3 regions of the Pseudarthrobacter sp. BRE9 genome follow, and region 2 is predicted to be linked to each of the others. Evidence: riboswitches for the same ligand, from Rfam matches in the RefSeq annotation. Region 2 holds a riboswitch; each other region holds the start of a gene.
What was found. A riboswitch is a leader RNA that binds a small molecule or an ion and turns the genes downstream of it on or off. The one in region 2 is predicted to bind cyclic di-AMP.
Positions count from the first base shown of each region.

Region 1: linked by a shared signal. The riboswitch ahead of Q9R31_RS07225 (LysM peptidoglycan-binding domain-containing protein) and the one ahead of Q9R31_RS16190 (NlpC/P60 family protein) in region 2 are both predicted to bind cyclic di-AMP.
Region 3: linked by a shared signal. The riboswitch ahead of Q9R31_RS18230 (hypothetical protein) and the one ahead of Q9R31_RS16190 (NlpC/P60 family protein) in region 2 are both predicted to bind cyclic di-AMP.

Region 1 covers NZ_JAUZUY010000002.1:503,563-508,348, reverse strand. Annotated here, with positions in the region: gene Q9R31_RS07230 (protein adenylyltransferase SelO family protein) at 1-346, shown strand, start outside; gene Q9R31_RS07225 (LysM peptidoglycan-binding domain-containing protein) at 457-1,302, opposite strand; cyclic di-AMP (ydaO/yuaA leader) riboswitch at 1,306-1,472, opposite strand; gene Q9R31_RS07220 (TraR/DksA C4-type zinc finger protein) at 1,824-2,183, shown strand; gene Q9R31_RS07215 (DNA alkylation repair protein) at 2,147-2,710, shown strand; gene Q9R31_RS07210 (DUF1810 domain-containing protein) at 2,746-3,192, shown strand; gene Q9R31_RS07205 (glucose 1-dehydrogenase) at 3,251-4,144, opposite strand; gene Q9R31_RS07200 (metallophosphoesterase) at 4,298-4,786, opposite strand, start outside.
Region 2 covers NZ_JAUZUY010000009.1:145,489-150,274, reverse strand. Annotated here, with positions in the region: gene Q9R31_RS16195 (peptidoglycan DD-metalloendopeptidase family protein) at 1-820, shown strand, start outside; cyclic di-AMP (ydaO/yuaA leader) riboswitch at 933-1,127, shown strand; gene Q9R31_RS16190 (NlpC/P60 family protein) at 1,198-1,884, shown strand; gene Q9R31_RS16185 (NlpC/P60 family protein) at 2,049-2,822, shown strand; gene Q9R31_RS16180 (HNH endonuclease) at 3,091-3,591, shown strand; gene Q9R31_RS16175 (NTP transferase domain-containing protein) at 3,687-4,412, shown strand; gene Q9R31_RS16170 (DUF6457 domain-containing protein) at 4,409-4,699, shown strand; gene Q9R31_RS16165 (molybdopterin molybdotransferase MoeA) at 4,696-4,786, shown strand, end outside.
Region 3 covers NZ_JAUZUY010000012.1:11,313-16,098, forward strand. Annotated here, with positions in the region: gene upp (uracil phosphoribosyltransferase) at 1-44, shown strand, start outside; partial or broken gene Q9R31_RS18225 (glyoxalase superfamily protein) at 90-464, shown strand; gene Q9R31_RS18230 (hypothetical protein) at 603-1,328, opposite strand; cyclic di-AMP (ydaO/yuaA leader) riboswitch at 1,334-1,495, opposite strand; gene Q9R31_RS18235 (MarR family transcriptional regulator) at 1,678-2,136, opposite strand; gene Q9R31_RS18240 (VOC family protein) at 2,198-2,566, shown strand; partial or broken gene Q9R31_RS20195 (ArnT family glycosyltransferase) at 2,696-4,786, opposite strand, start outside.

The DNA.
Region 1 (4,786 bases), on a different contig from region 2:
GGTGGATTACACCCTGTTCTTCCGGAACCTTGGCAAGGCCGCGCGGGGCGACCTCCGGCCCGTGCGGGGCATGGTCCTTGACCTGGCCGCATTCGACGCCTGGGCAGAGCGCTGGCAGGCCCTGAAACCCGACGCGGAACTGATGGACAGCGTGAACCCTGTCTATATCCCCCGGAACCACCTGGTGGAGGAGGCGCTGTCCGCTGCCACCGAAGGAAACCTGGCACCCCTGCAGCAGCTGCTCGAGGCCGTCGGCAGGCCCTTTGCCGAGCGGCCGGGGCTGGAACGCTACGCGGAAGGTGCCCCTGACGATTTCGGCAACTACATGACCTTCTGCGGGACCTGACGGTCCGCAAGGGCCGATGGGAAAACGACAGGAGGGCGGCGGCCGGGGGAGTACCCGGCTGCCGCCCTCCTGGTTGAAACCAGCTTCGGTATTTCGAAGCGCCGCGAAGACTAGGCTACGCGGACTGCCGAGTAGCCGCCGAGCCAGCTGATGGAGTGGACTTCGGTGCTGTAGCCGTTGACGCCGCCGCTCACAACCTGGCCGTCGCCGGCGTAAACGCCCACGTGGCCGGAGGTGATGATCAGGTCGCCGGGGGCGGGAGCGCCGACAACGCTTCCGTACTGGAAGAACTGGGTGGGGGCCAGATCGCCGACGGACTTGCCGACGGAGCGCAGGGCCTTCTCCACCATTGCGGTGCAGTCCTGGTTCACGCCGACCTGGCTGTAGGCGGAGGCCAGGATCGCAGCGCCGGTTCCCGTGCCGGTGGAGGCCACCGGGGTGGCGGAGGCGTAGGACATGTTCATGCCGGTGTTTGCCGGTGCGGTTGCGGCTGCCGGCTGGACCGGAGCTGCTGCGGCGGGGGCCGGAGCCGGTGCTGCGGTGTAGCCCGCGCCGGGGATCTGGATCTGGTCACCGGGGTAGATGACCGAAGAGAGTCCCAGTCCGTTGGCGGACAGGACGTCGTTGAGGCTGACGCCGTAGGCGGCCGCGATGGCCCCAATGGTGTCGCCGGAAACCACGGTGTGGACGGTTCCTGCTGCCGCGGCGGGGGCTGCTGCCGGGGCTGCAGGTGCCGAGTATGCCTGGACGCTGGTGTTCTCAGTGGTGTCCGGACCGGTGACACCTGCATGGGCCGGGGCTCCGACGCCGAATGCAATGCCGGACGCTGCAGCAACTGCGAGCGCCGGACGGCCCAGCGAGCGGGCCTGGGTCTTGGCGGTTACGGCGAGGCCCTCGAGCACAATGGAGCGGGCCGGAGTCGCGCGGTGACGGGCAGTAGTGGAAATTTTTGACACGGTTGATCGCCTCTCCCATGCCTGCGGGGTGAGCTGTCGGGTTCGGGTTGGAGATACCCGGCCGTTAGCGGACTCCGCGGGCGGAGCGCTAACGACTTAACCCCAAGGCCACAAGTGGCCGTGGAAACTTGGTTCCCCCGTCCCTGCCAACAGGAAAGCGATTGAATCCCATGATCAGCGGCAGGGCTCGGCATGCTGACGGGAATGTCCCGTCTGAGAGGGACACCAGAAGACCATAACCCGCGCTAACCCTGATTGTCACATTTGGATAACATACGAGGTTTCCCTCTCAATTCCGCAAACGTCTTGATGTACACCGGATTGCGGGAGCGACCTCGGCTGATGCCGATTCCTGGGAGTCTGGGTCAAAAACGGTAACAATCCGGCGACGGAGGCTTGCAATTGCCTTCCAATCACCACGTTGGATCCCGGGATTATACCCCTGTTCGTGACCAACCCAGGCATGCCCGCACATGCCCGTGTCCCTGAGCCGGTACGGGGTAACGCGCTAGGCTTTCCCCATGCCAGATTTCGAACGGTTCCGTACGCTGCTCGAAGAGGAGCGGGCGCGGCGGGGGGCGCTGCTGCCGGCGCTGCGGGCGGACATCGACGCCGCGAATTCGGCCCGCCAGGACTCCAACGTGGACGACGAACACGATCCGGAGGGCGCCACGATCGCCTTCGAACTCTCGCAGGCATCGGCGCTCCTGAAACAAAGCTCGGCCGGACTGGACCAGATTGAAGCGGCCCTGGCACGGCTGGCCGCGGGAACCTATGGAATCTGCGCCATCTGCGGGCAACCCATTGCTGAAGGCAGGCTGGAAGCGCGGCCATGGACCCCGTTTTGCATCCAACACGCTTCTTCGGGGCGCGGACGGTGACGGGCACGACGGACGTGGTGTCGGCTGCGGCGGATTTCGTTGACCGGACACTGCAGAATGAGGGTGCCTGGTACCGGGCGGACGACGTCGGAAGCCGGCTGGGCGGCGTGCTGGCCTCCTATGGGTCCTCTGTCGGGGCCGTCCGCGGAACCGTCCGCGACGCCCTGCGCAAGTTCAAGGACCTCGACCACGACGGAACCGTGATGCTGGCCTCCGCCCTCTGGGGACAGCCAAGGCCCGGCTCCCGCCCGGTTTTCGAGCGGCGGCTTGCCGCCGTGGTGCTGCTGCAGTCAAAGGTGCGGCTGCTGAACCATTCGGACCTGACCCGCCTGGAAGGCTTCCTCCGGTCAGCCCAGGCAGCGGACCTCACGGAGCCTCTGCTCTCCGATGTCCTGGTGCCGCTGCTGGCAGGTCTGGGGGAGCGCGAACGGCAGCGGGCCGGCGTTGTGCTGGAACGGTGGCGGGAGGACGGGGACCCGCAGCTGCGGGCAGCCGCCGCTGCCCTGGCGAAAGAATTGACCCCGTAAATTGATCCCTGAACGGGCCAAACAAGGAGATCCACATGAATGAGCCGTTTGACCTTGAGCGTTTTGTTGCCGCCCAAAACACTGGCGGGACTTATGAGCAGGCGTTGGGGGAACTGCGGGTCGGCAGGAAGTCCGGGCACTGGATGTGGTTCATCTTCCCGCAGGTTGCCGGGCTGGGGCAGAGTGCCATGTCGCGCAAATACGCCATCTCCTCACTGGCTGAAGCCCGGGCCTACCTGGACCACGAGGTACTGGGCCCGCGGCTGCTGGAGTGCGCCCTGGTCCTGGCGAACCACGCCGACCAGTCGGCCGAGGACATTTTCGGCGGCATCGATGCCAGGAAACTCCGCTCCTCGATGACACTGTTTCTCCGGGCGGCGCCCGGAGAAACAGTGTTCAAGACCGTCCTGGCCCAGTTCTTCAACGGTGAACCGGACCCTGCCACCGATGAGCTTCTGGCGGACCGGGACGCGGCCGGCTGACCGGCGGCCGGAGCTGCCGGACACCCATGCTGCCGCGTTGGGACAGCGGCGGCGGCTGCTAGGGCGTGGGGCTGCCGCCGTTGACGTTCAATGTTTCGCCTACCACATAGCTGGATTCCGGGGACGCCAGGAAGACGTAGGCGGGGGCCAGCTCGGCGGGCTGGCCGGCGCGGCCCAGCGGCGTGGACTGGCCGAACTCGGGCAGCTGCTCCTTGGGCTGGCCGCTGCTGACCTGCAGGGGAGTCCAGATGGGGCCGGGAGCCACTGCATTCACCCGGATGCCCTTGGGTGCCAGCTGCTGGGCCAGGCCTTTGGTGAAGTTGTTGATGCTTGCCTTTGTCGTGGCGTAGTCCACCAGGGTGGGGGACGGGTTGTACGCCTGGATGGATGTGGTGTTGATGATGGTTGAGCCGGCGGGCATATGCGGCACGGCGGCCTTTGTCACCCAGAACATGGCGTAGACGTTGGTCTTCAGGGTGTGGTCGAACTGCTCGTCGGTAATGTCCTGCAGGTCCTCCTGGGCCACCTGTTTCCCTGCGTTGTTGACCAGGATGTCCACTCCGCCCAGCACGGCCAGCGCCGTGTCCACGAGGTCCCGGCACGCCGCGGAGTCCTTGAGGTCACCCGGCACCTTGACGGCCTTGCGGCCGGCCGCTTCGATGATCCCCGCGATGCGCGAGGCGTCCTCCTCTTCCTGCGGCAGATAGGACAGCACGACGTCGGCGCCTTCCCTCGCGAAGGCGATCGCCGTCGCGGCCCCGATGCCGGAGTCCGCGCCGGTCACGATGGCCCGGCGGCCTTCCAGGCGGCCGGTGCCCCGGTAGGTTTCTTCGCCCAGGTCGGCCTTGGGCTCCAGTTCAGCATCAAGCCCCGGCTCGGGCTGGTGCTGCTTCGGCGGGGAGATCTTTTCGTAGGCGGTCACGGGATTGCGGAAGGTGTACTGGTCAGTCATGGTGGTCCTCCTCTTCGTACGGACACGGGCTGGTTCGTCGCCCCGGATGCTGAAGCAGCCTGCGGTTGCACCGGCGCGGGAGCCAAAAGCTAAGCATGCTTACGGTTCCTAGCCTAGGCAAAGACTCCGTGTCCTGCCAAGGGTCCTGGCGCGTCAGGCGCGGTGGACTTCCACCAGCCGGACCTGCGCCAACTGCCCGGCATCGACCGTGGCTTCCATGAAGGTGCACGCAGGCTGGCGGCGGCGGTCCGTGGGCGACCCGGGGTTCAGCAGCCGCAGCCCGTTCGGGGACACGGTGTCCCACGGAATATGGCTGTGGCCGAACACCAGGACATCGGCGTCGGGGTAGAGCGCCTCGCACCGCAGTTCGCGGCCCTTGGCTGGTCCGGTCTCATGGACCATCGCAAACCGAACACCGCCGAGCGTGGCGGTGACAGTTTCGGGCAGGCGCCGGCGCAGTTCCGGACCATCATTGTTGCCGTGAACGCCCAGCAGCCGCTTGCTGCGGCGTTCAAATTCGTCCAGCAGTGCCGCCTCCACCCAGTCGCCTGCGTGGAACACCACATCGGCATTTTCGACGGCGTCCCAGACCTGCCCTGGCAGGTCCCGGGCGCGTTTGGGCACGTGGGTGTCGGCAATCAG
Region 2 (4,786 bases):
GCAGACCTCACGGGGGCGCCGACGCGCGGCCGGCCCCCCTTCGGCATCCCGGGTTGCCGAAGTTGTCGCAGCGGAGCGCCCCCGCGACCTGCATCGCGACGCGCGCCGCCGCCGGGGTCCATTCCGGCAGATGACGGAGTTTGCCGCCGCCAGCGGCGTCGGTCAAAAGGCCGGTATCGCCCTTGCCGCCACCGGCCTTGTGTTGACGGTCACAGTACCCTCCACGGGCGCCGTTATGGCCACGGATGCCTCTGGCAGCGCGCCCATGGCAGCCTCCGCGGTGAGCCCCCAGCCGCAGATCTCCGCTGATATCGGAGCCCAGATCGACTTCAGCCGTTCCGCGGTGGTGACCCAGGCTGACCCGGACGGGAAGCTGAAGCAGCTCCTGAGCGCCCAGTCCGCCGGCTCTGTCACGCGTGCCGCCTCGGCCGGCACCCTGGCTGCACCCCTCACGTCCCTCGCTACCGCTTCGCCCTTCGGTTACCGGGTCAGCCCCATTACCGGAGGCTCCGGTGACTTCCACCGGGGCCAGGACTTCGTGGCGCAGTGCGGGACCTCGGTCCTGGCTGCCGCGACAGGTACGGTGACGTTCGCGGGCTGGCACCAGTTCGGCGGCGGAAACCGGGTGGTCATCGACCACGGCAACGGGTTGGAGACCACCTACAACCACCTCTCGTCCTTCAGCGTCAAGGTGGGCCAGACCGTCTCCCGCGGGGACGTTGTGGCATTGAGTGGAACCACCGGCGCATCCACCGGCTGCCACCTGCACTTCGAGGTCCAGGTCAACGGCGAAGTGGTCGATCCCATGGGCTGGCTGTAACCGAATGATTGCTCACTCTCAGATCGCCGTGACCGGTCGTGACCTGAATGTGACATTGAAGCAAAACTGCTGTACCGTCTAACTCGCGTCAACTTTTCCGAAGTTGACGCTCTTGAGTGGATTGCCTAACTCTGCCACCGCTCAAGGTCCGTTCGCATTTCATCGTCTGGCAGGGGCGGGGGAACCAATTTTGGCCTTCATCCAAGAAGGCCTTGGGGTTAAGTCACGAGCTTCCCAGGAAGCAGTGTGGCCGGGTGACTCCCATCCGAATCCGACAGCTCACCTCGCAGGCATTGGGAGAGGCTACCTTCGTGTCTTCACGCCATCATTCTGCGCGCCACCGTGCGCAAACGGTCCGCAGCAACCCCTTGGACGCCATGTCCAAGGCCGTCAGTGCAAATGCCGGGACCGTGGGCCGCCAGGCTGCCGTTGTGGCAGCGGCCTCGGGACTCATCCTGAGCATGGGCCTGCCCGCCACGGCAGCTGACACCACTGCCGGTGTCTCTGCCTCCACCGAGTCCGGTTCGGCCCAGGCGGCCCTCGCTGTCACCGCCGCCCCCACGGCCACGGTTTCCTTCGAGCGTCCCGTCGTCAAGACCACCGCCGCTCCGAAGGTGGAAGCGGTGCGTACCCAGTCCACGGCAGCAGCGAACCGCACCGCCAACACCGCGGCTGCAGGCCAGGAGGCATCCCCGGCGGCCAAGGCGGAAGAATCCGTATCGGCTGCGGCAACCTCGGGCATTGCCGCCATCGCCTACACCGGCATTGGCCACTCCTACGTTTGGGGCGGCACCAGCCCCGTCACCGGCTGGGACTGCTCCGGGTTCGTGCAGTGGGTTTACGCCCAGGCCGGAATCAGCATTCCCCGCACCAACGCGTGGAGCATCATGACCCCCACGTCCGCCCCGCAGCCGGGTGACCTGGTCGTCCAGAACGGCGGCGCGCACGTCGGCATCTACGTCGGCAACGGCATGATGATCAGCGCACTCAACCCCTCGCAGGGCACGCTGCTCCACTCGCCCGCAGCCACCGGTACCTCCTCGTACTACCACTACAGCAAATAGTTCTTGGGCTTCACGCTCCAAGGGCTATTTCTTTGCCCAAAGCTTCTTCGCTAGAAACCACATCCCCGTTCGCGGGACGCGCCGGCGTACCCCCAAGATGCCGGCGCGTCCAACACCCTTCGTGTGCCTACAAGCGGTTCGAGGGAAAACGAAAGAGAGAACTGATGACGACTCGTGCCACCGCACGGCATCGCGCCGAGGCCACCAAAACCAACTCGATCGCTGTCATTGCCAAGGCTGTCAGCAACAATGCAGGCGGCATGGGCCGCCAGGCAGCGGTTATCGCTGCTGCTTCCGGCCTGGTCCTGACCAGCGGCATCGCGGCGAACGCTGCCGACGCCAACGTCAAGCGCGATTCCGCTCCGGCATCCGCTCTGGAAGTTGAGTCCGCCGTCGACGCCCCGATTTCTGCGGCTTCCACCATCGCCATCAGCTACGAGAAGCCCGCGGTGACCACCACGCCGGCTCCCGTCGTCGAGCCGGAGCCCCAGGTTGAGGTGCAGGAAGCTGCGCCGGCTCCTGCCGCCCAGCCCGTTGCCGCTCCCAAGGTCACGGCCAAGGTTGCCACCGCCGCTGCTCCTTCCGCTCCCGCGGCCCAGGCTTCCGCCAGCGGCAAGGGTGCAGCAATCCTCTCCGCCGCTTACGCGCAACTTGGCGTGATGCAGGACTGCACCATGCTGGTCACCAACTCCCTGGCCGCCGTCGGCATCCACTTCCACGACTGGCCTGCCGGCTACCTGTCCCTGGGCCGCACCGTGAGCGCAGCCGAAGCGCAGCCGGGTGACCTTATCTACTACGCTGACGGCGGCGCGGGCATGGCGCACATCGCTGTCTACGCCGGAAACGGCATGGCCGTCCACGGCGGGTACAACGGAAACCAGACGGTGGTCTTCAGCGCGAACGTCGGTTCCGGCCCCGTCTTCATCCGCGTCAACTAAGTATTCCAGCGCTGGCGTGAACGGACGCCGGCCACAAAATGCTGCGAAGGACCCCCGCCGTCGAGGCGGGGGTCCTTCGCGCTTATAAGGGGCCCCGACGGCCCGGGCGCCCTTCCTGAAGCGTTCTGCCGTGGATCGGTTCCCGGGTGGAAATTACCGGATTCTGCACTTCTTTGTTTACTCTTGTGGTGTCGATCCATAGCCCGGACATGCCGAGGGCAGCCGGCCCTCGTGCCCCTGACGGGTGCGGCCGTGAAGAGGTACGTGCATGCGCACTCTCGTTCTGAATGCTGGATATGAACCGCTGGCGGTTATTTCTTTCCGCCGGGCGCTGGTGCTTGTGCTGACCAACAAGGCGAGCGTCGTGGCCGAAGGGGACGATCCCGTAGTGGGCCCGCAGGAGATTCTGGGCCGACCGTCCGTGATCCTCCTGAACCGCTACATCCGGCCCCGGTACAACCACTCCACCGCCGTCAGCCGCAGGGGTGTGCTCCGGCGCGACGGGCACAAATGCGCCTACTGCGGGAAAGCGGCGCACACCATTGACCACGTGCAGCCGAAATCCCGCGGCGGGGCCGATTCGTGGGAGAACCTGGTGGCCGCCTGCCTGCGGTGCAACAACGTCAAGGGCGACCACACTCCCGCCGAGATGGGGTGGACCCTGCGGTTCGTGCCGGAACCGCCGCACGGGACCATCTGGCAGATCAAGGAACTGGAGAAGCCCACGCCGGCCTGGGATCCCTTCCTGCTTCCCGAACGCGCTGCCTGATCCGCTCTGCCCCTGACCCACTGAGCCGGCCTGGCCACGGTGCCGCCTCGACTTGTCCTGCCGCCGGCGGGCGCGCCGGTCGCTAGGCTGGAGGAGTGGATGTAAACAGGCCTGCCTTTGACGCCGTGATTCTGGCCGGGGGGAGGTCATCTCGGCTGGGCGGCGTACCCAAACAGTCGCTGGTCTTCCAAGGCCAAACCCTCCTGGAGCGCGCCGTCGCTGCGACGGCCGGGGCCCGGCAGACCGTTGTTGTTGGCGACATGGCGTCGCTGCGGGGCCGTGCATCCCCTGTACAGCCCCTGCCAACGTGGCCTGCCAACCTCCTGATCTGTCGGGAGGAACCCCGGTTCGCAGGCCCGGCGGCTGCCATCGCCGCAGGGCTGGAGGTTCTGGCGGCCCACGATGCGCGGACGGACAACCGCGGCAGCGCACCCTACACCTTGGTGCTGGCCTGCGACATGCCGCTGGCATCCCTCGCCGTGGCTGCGCTGCTGGATTCCCTGGAGCCGTCCACAAAGGGAAAAGCCGGAGGTGTCATGGCCTGCGCCGAAGACGGCAGGACGCAGCCATTGGCCGGTCTTTACCACACAGATGAGTTAATTAAGGCGTTCAAGGATCTCGCCGCCCGCAACAAGCTGGTCAACGCCTCGGTCAAGGCGCTCCTTGCTAATCTGGACGTGCAGCTTGTCACAGTCCCTGCCGGTTCCACCTCCGATGTGGATACCTGGGATGACGCTGCCGCGCTGGGGATTACCGCCGGGAACCAGTGTGAAGGCCAGGGTCGGCATTCGGGCGGAGCAAACGTGGGAGGCAATTCGTGAAGAGCCAGGACGAAACACTGGAAGAGTGGTGCAGGGCCCTTCTCCAGGCGTACAAACTTGAGGACGTCCAGGTGGACGTCAATGCGGTGCTGGCGCTTGCGGGCGTTGCCGCCCACTCTGTTGTCCGTCCGGCGGCCCCGCTCACCACTTTTATTGCCGGCTTCGCCGCGGGCCTGGCTGCCGCCCCCGGCAGGGAGATGGATGCCGAATCAATGGATGCGGCGCTTGCCGTTGCCCGCACCCTGGCAAAGGACTACGAGGCCGCCGCCGGGACTCCCGGCGAATGACTGCAGGACCCCAAAGCGATCCGGAAGCACCACCTGGCACTGATGAAGAAGGGCACGCTGCCCATCACCATCTGGCCCATACCTGGG
Region 3 (4,786 bases), on a different contig from region 2:
GCCTGGGCGACGCGGGCGACCGCCTTTACGGCATCGCCGGGTAACTTCCACCCCTTTTTCAAAAGCGTTCCCGGCGCTAGCCTGTGCGGATGGACTGGAAACTCGAGCTTGTCTTTCTCCCCGTGTCCGACGTTGACCGCGCCAAGGACTTCTACGTCAACAAAGTGGGCTTTAACGCAGACTTCGACGAACGGCCGTCGGACTCCATCCGCTTTGTGCAGCTGACGCCGCCGGGTTCGGCCTGCTCCATCTGCATTGGCGAAGGACTCACAGACGCCCCTCCCGGCACAGGCTCCAACCTGCAGCTGGTAGTCAACGACATCAACGCAGCGCATGACCAGCTGAAAAACAACGGCGTGGATGTCAGCGATGTGGACGTGCAGGACTGGGGCCACTTCGTCTACTTCGCCGATCCGGACGGAAACAAGTGGGCTGTCCAGTACATTCCGTGGCGGAACGCCGGGCAGGACGCGGGGAAAGAGGCCGGCCAGGGCACTGTTCAGGACACCGGGCAAAACGCCGGTTAACCCAAACCGCGGGCCGCATCATGGTGATGCGGCCCGCGGAGGGCGCTGGGAACAGGGTCCAGGGAGTGTTGTTGCCTAGTACCAGTTGTGTGCCAGGTGGAAGTTCAGGGCACCGCATGGCGACTGGTAGCTCTTCTTGATGTAGTCCAGGCCCCAGTTGATCTGGGTGCGGTAGTTGGTCAGGTAGTCCGCGCCGGCGCTGGCCATCTTTTCAGCAGGCAGGGACTGGACGATGCCGTACGCCCCGCTGCTGGCGTTGGTGGCCGTGGTGGTCCAGTCAGATTCCTTGGTCCATAGCGTCTGCAGGCACTGCATCTGGTCCGGTCCCCAGCCAAAGGCCCCCAGTTGGCTGGCCGCGTAGGCCTGGGCGCCGGCGGGATCGTTGACGGCGACAGCGGCTGCCGGAGCGGGCTCTGGAGCCGGGGCCGGTGCTGGTTTTGGAGCCGGGGCGGGCGCTTCGGGCGCGGGGGCTGCCGGTGCCGCGGCAGGTGCCGCCGCGGGGGCTGGTTCCGCTGCCTGGGGTGCCACGCTGATGGCAGCGGGAGCCGGGCTCGCTGCCGGGTTGGAACGGATTTCGCTCTTCTCGATGCTCATTTGAGCATCGGACGCTGCGGTGGACGCGGTGGATGACACCGGAGTCATGCTGCTTGCCTGTCCTGCCGCGCCTACCCCCACCAGCACCGCGCACGATGCTGCAAGGACGCCGACGCGTTGGCCCAAGGTGGTCTTCTTGGCCTGCTGCTTGGCCCGGTGTTTAGCCTTGGCCTGCAGCAGGCGTGCTTCTGCCGTGTTTTTGGACATGATTGATCGCCTCTCACACCTGCGGAGTTAGCTGTCGGGTTCGGATGAGGGCATCCGGCCACACGGAAAAGATCACGTACTGGCTTAACCCCAAGGGCGTTCAGTGCCCGGGACGGTGGGTCCCCCGCCTCTGCCGTAGCTCAATCGGAATCCGGGGAAGCGGCAGAGCTTGGCGTCAACCCGGGATATGCAGCCCGAACGGGGACTGCACCCAATCGACGGTACAGGAAGAACAAGTGAAAGTCACATTTAGGTAACGGAAGTCACGATATCAGCGCGTCGGATTGCGCTCCCGTGACCGAATAGTGGCCGGTGGAGGACCGTCTTTAGGGGCAGCCGGGCGGCCACCTTACCGCTGCGATCCACCCTCATCGTTGCGCAGGGAGTGGATCATGCTGCGCAGGATTTTATACGCGCCGGACCGTTCCTCCTGCGACATGCCGCCCAGCATTCTGACCTCGACGGATCGGACCGCAACGGTCGCCTCCTCGAGGCTCTGTCGACCGCGTGGCGTGAGCTGCGTGGGAAGAACTTTCCCAACGCGGGCCTCTGCCGGCCGGGTCACGTATCCGTCCCGTTCCAGGCCTTGCAGCAGCACGTTCATCGTCTGCCGTGTCACGAAGGCTCCCCGCGCGAGTTCAGAATTGGACAGGCCCGGGCGCTGTGCGAGCAATTCGAGGCAGGAGTAGTGCGTAACGGTCATGCCGAGTGGGCGGAGTACCGCCTCCATGGCAGCGCGGAGGGCGCTCGATGCCTCTTTCAGCAAGTAGCCCAATGAGGTTTCGAGGTCGACGCCTTCTTGACTCATGTCAGTATTCTGACATACGTTGGCGATGTCAGAAAACTGACACTACCGAAAGAAGCATCCCATGCCCGTGACAGGCCCTGACTTCATCTCACTCCAAGCTCGCGATCTCGACGCGTCGCAGGCGTTCTATGAGCACTACCTTGGCCTCGTCCGCTCACCAGCGGGCCCGCCTCACGCCGTCGTCTTCGAGACGACCCCGATCGCGTTCGCACTTCGAGACATCGTTCCCGGCACCGATCTCGCGTCCGTTGCCCAGCCCGGCATGGGGGCGGCGATCTGGCTCCACGCCACCGACGTCCAAGCCATCCACGACGCTCTCGTTGCCGACGGCTACCCGATCGTCTCGGCACTGATAAATGGCCCATTCGGTCGCACCTTCACCTTCGCAGACCCCGACGGCTATCACGTCACCCTCCACGACCGGACTTAAAGCGCCGAACGTCACCGTCCTGCTGGGCCCGCCAACGGGAGGTGGCCGCGCTTTGGTACTCCAAGCGCCCGTAAACCGAAGCTGATGGAGCGCGAACCGGCGTGGGTAGTGGCTGGCCCTGGAGTCGTACTTGGTCAGTTGGTACACCGTGGAGTTGCCCACGGTCCGGGCCTGGAAATTGGACTGGACCCAGGCAGCCACCTCGGAGTTTCCGCCGCGGCCGCCCGTGCCGCCTCCGCCCATGCCGCTGCCTGCAATGAAGTAGCCGATCTGGCCCTTGGCCACCATGTCCTGGAACTGGGCGAGGGTGGGATACGGGTCGCCGCCGTTCCAGCCGCCGAGGGCGATGACGTTCGTGTTCGTGGCGAGTTCCAGGTTCGCTGCCTGGCTGGCGCCGGAGACAATCGCCGACCACTTTGTGGTGGTGGCCTTCAACAGTGCCGTGACTGCCGAATCTGCGGTTCCTTCGCCGGGTCCAGCGGATCCACTGGCACCGCCCCCGCCGTCGGCAGCGCCGGGGCCCGGTGCGCCGTCGAGGCCGTTGGAAGGATCAGGCCCGCCGGTGCCAGTGGTGGCGTCCGCGGCGGCATCCCTGCCGTCCGCCCGGGTTCCGCCGAACCCGGCGGGCCGACTACCGGGGCCCGCAGACGAACCCGCGGGCCCCGACGTCGGAATGGAACCGGAGTGCGCCGAGGCAGCGGTGGCCAGGGTCCACGCCGCTGTCCCAAGTCCTCCGGCCAGGAGGGACACGACGACGACGGCGGCCGCGCCGGCCCTACGGAACCGGCCGGAGGTGCCAAGCGCGTCGAGGCGGAGGAGGATTCCGGCGGCCGCGAGGACACCAAGGGCGATGATGGCCACCCGAAGCCAGGGGAGCCACGATGCGTCGCGGCCGAGGAGGACTGCGGACCAGATGGAAGTGCCCAGGATCGCCGCGGCCAGGACTATCCGGGCCGGCCAGTAGGCGCGGCTGCGCCACAGCTCCACGGAGCCGGTGCCCACCAGTGCTGCGATCGCCGGCGCCAATGCCACGGAGTAGTAGGGGTGGACGATGCCGCTCATGAAGCTGAAAACACCTGCAGTAACCAGGAGCCAGCCACCCCACAGGATCAGTGCCGCACGGCTCAAGGAGGTCCGGACTTCCCTCCGGGTGAACCACAGGCCTGCCAGCAGCAGGACCAGGGCGGCAGGCAGCAGCCAGGACACCTCTCCGCCAAAGCCCGTGCCGAACATCCGCAACAGGCCTGCCGCGCCCCCAAATCCGGCATTGCCGCCGCCGAAGCCGCCGCTGAAGCCACCTCCGGGTCCGCCGGCAGCACCTCCGGCTCCGATGCCGGGCATGCCCTCCCCGGAACCGGTGATGCGGGCCAGTCCGTTGTAGCCGAAGGTCAGTTCCAGGAAGCTGTTGGTGCTGGACCCGGCCATGTACGGACGCCCCGAGGCCGGTGTCAGCTGGAAAAGGGCGATGTAGCTGCCCGCAACCACGATGATTCCGCCCAGCGCGCCAAGCAGGTGCGCCAGGCGGCGTGCTATCGAGGTGGGTGCGGCCCACAGGTAGGCGAGTCCCAGCGCGGGAACGATCAGGAAGCCCTGGAGCATCTTGGTGAGGAACGCCAGGCCAATCACGCCGCCGGCAGCAACGAGCCACTTCCAGCCCGCCCGCTCGATGGCACGGGTGGTGAAGTAGGCGGCGAGCACCAGGCACAGGGTGAGCATGGCATCCGGGTTGTTGAACTTGAACATGAGCGCAGCCACCGGCGTCAGGGCCAGGGCGCCGCCGGCCAGCAGGCCTGCAGCCGGTCCGGAGACGCGTTTGACGGCCAGGTAGAGGAAGCCGACGGCGGCCACACCCATGAGTGCCTGCGGTACCAGCATGCTCAGTGGCGAGAATCCGAAGACGCGCCCTGCAAGGGCCGGGATCCAGAGTGCTGCCGGCGGCTTGTCGACTGTGATGGCGTTGCCGGCGTCGAGTGAGCCGAAGAGGAACGCGGTCCAGTCCTTGGTGCCGGCCTGGATGGCTGCGGCATAGAACGAGTTTCCGTAACCGGTTGCTGCCAGGTTCCACAGATAGAGGATCGCGGTGGCCACCAGGAGCCCTGCGGCGGAAGGCCGCACCCAGCGTGGCTGGCAGCCGAAGGCGCAGCGGGTCCACCGGGATGCGGCCCCAGCCGCACCGGCGGAGGATACGGCGTAGCTGGATGGCGAGGGCTCGCGACCGAC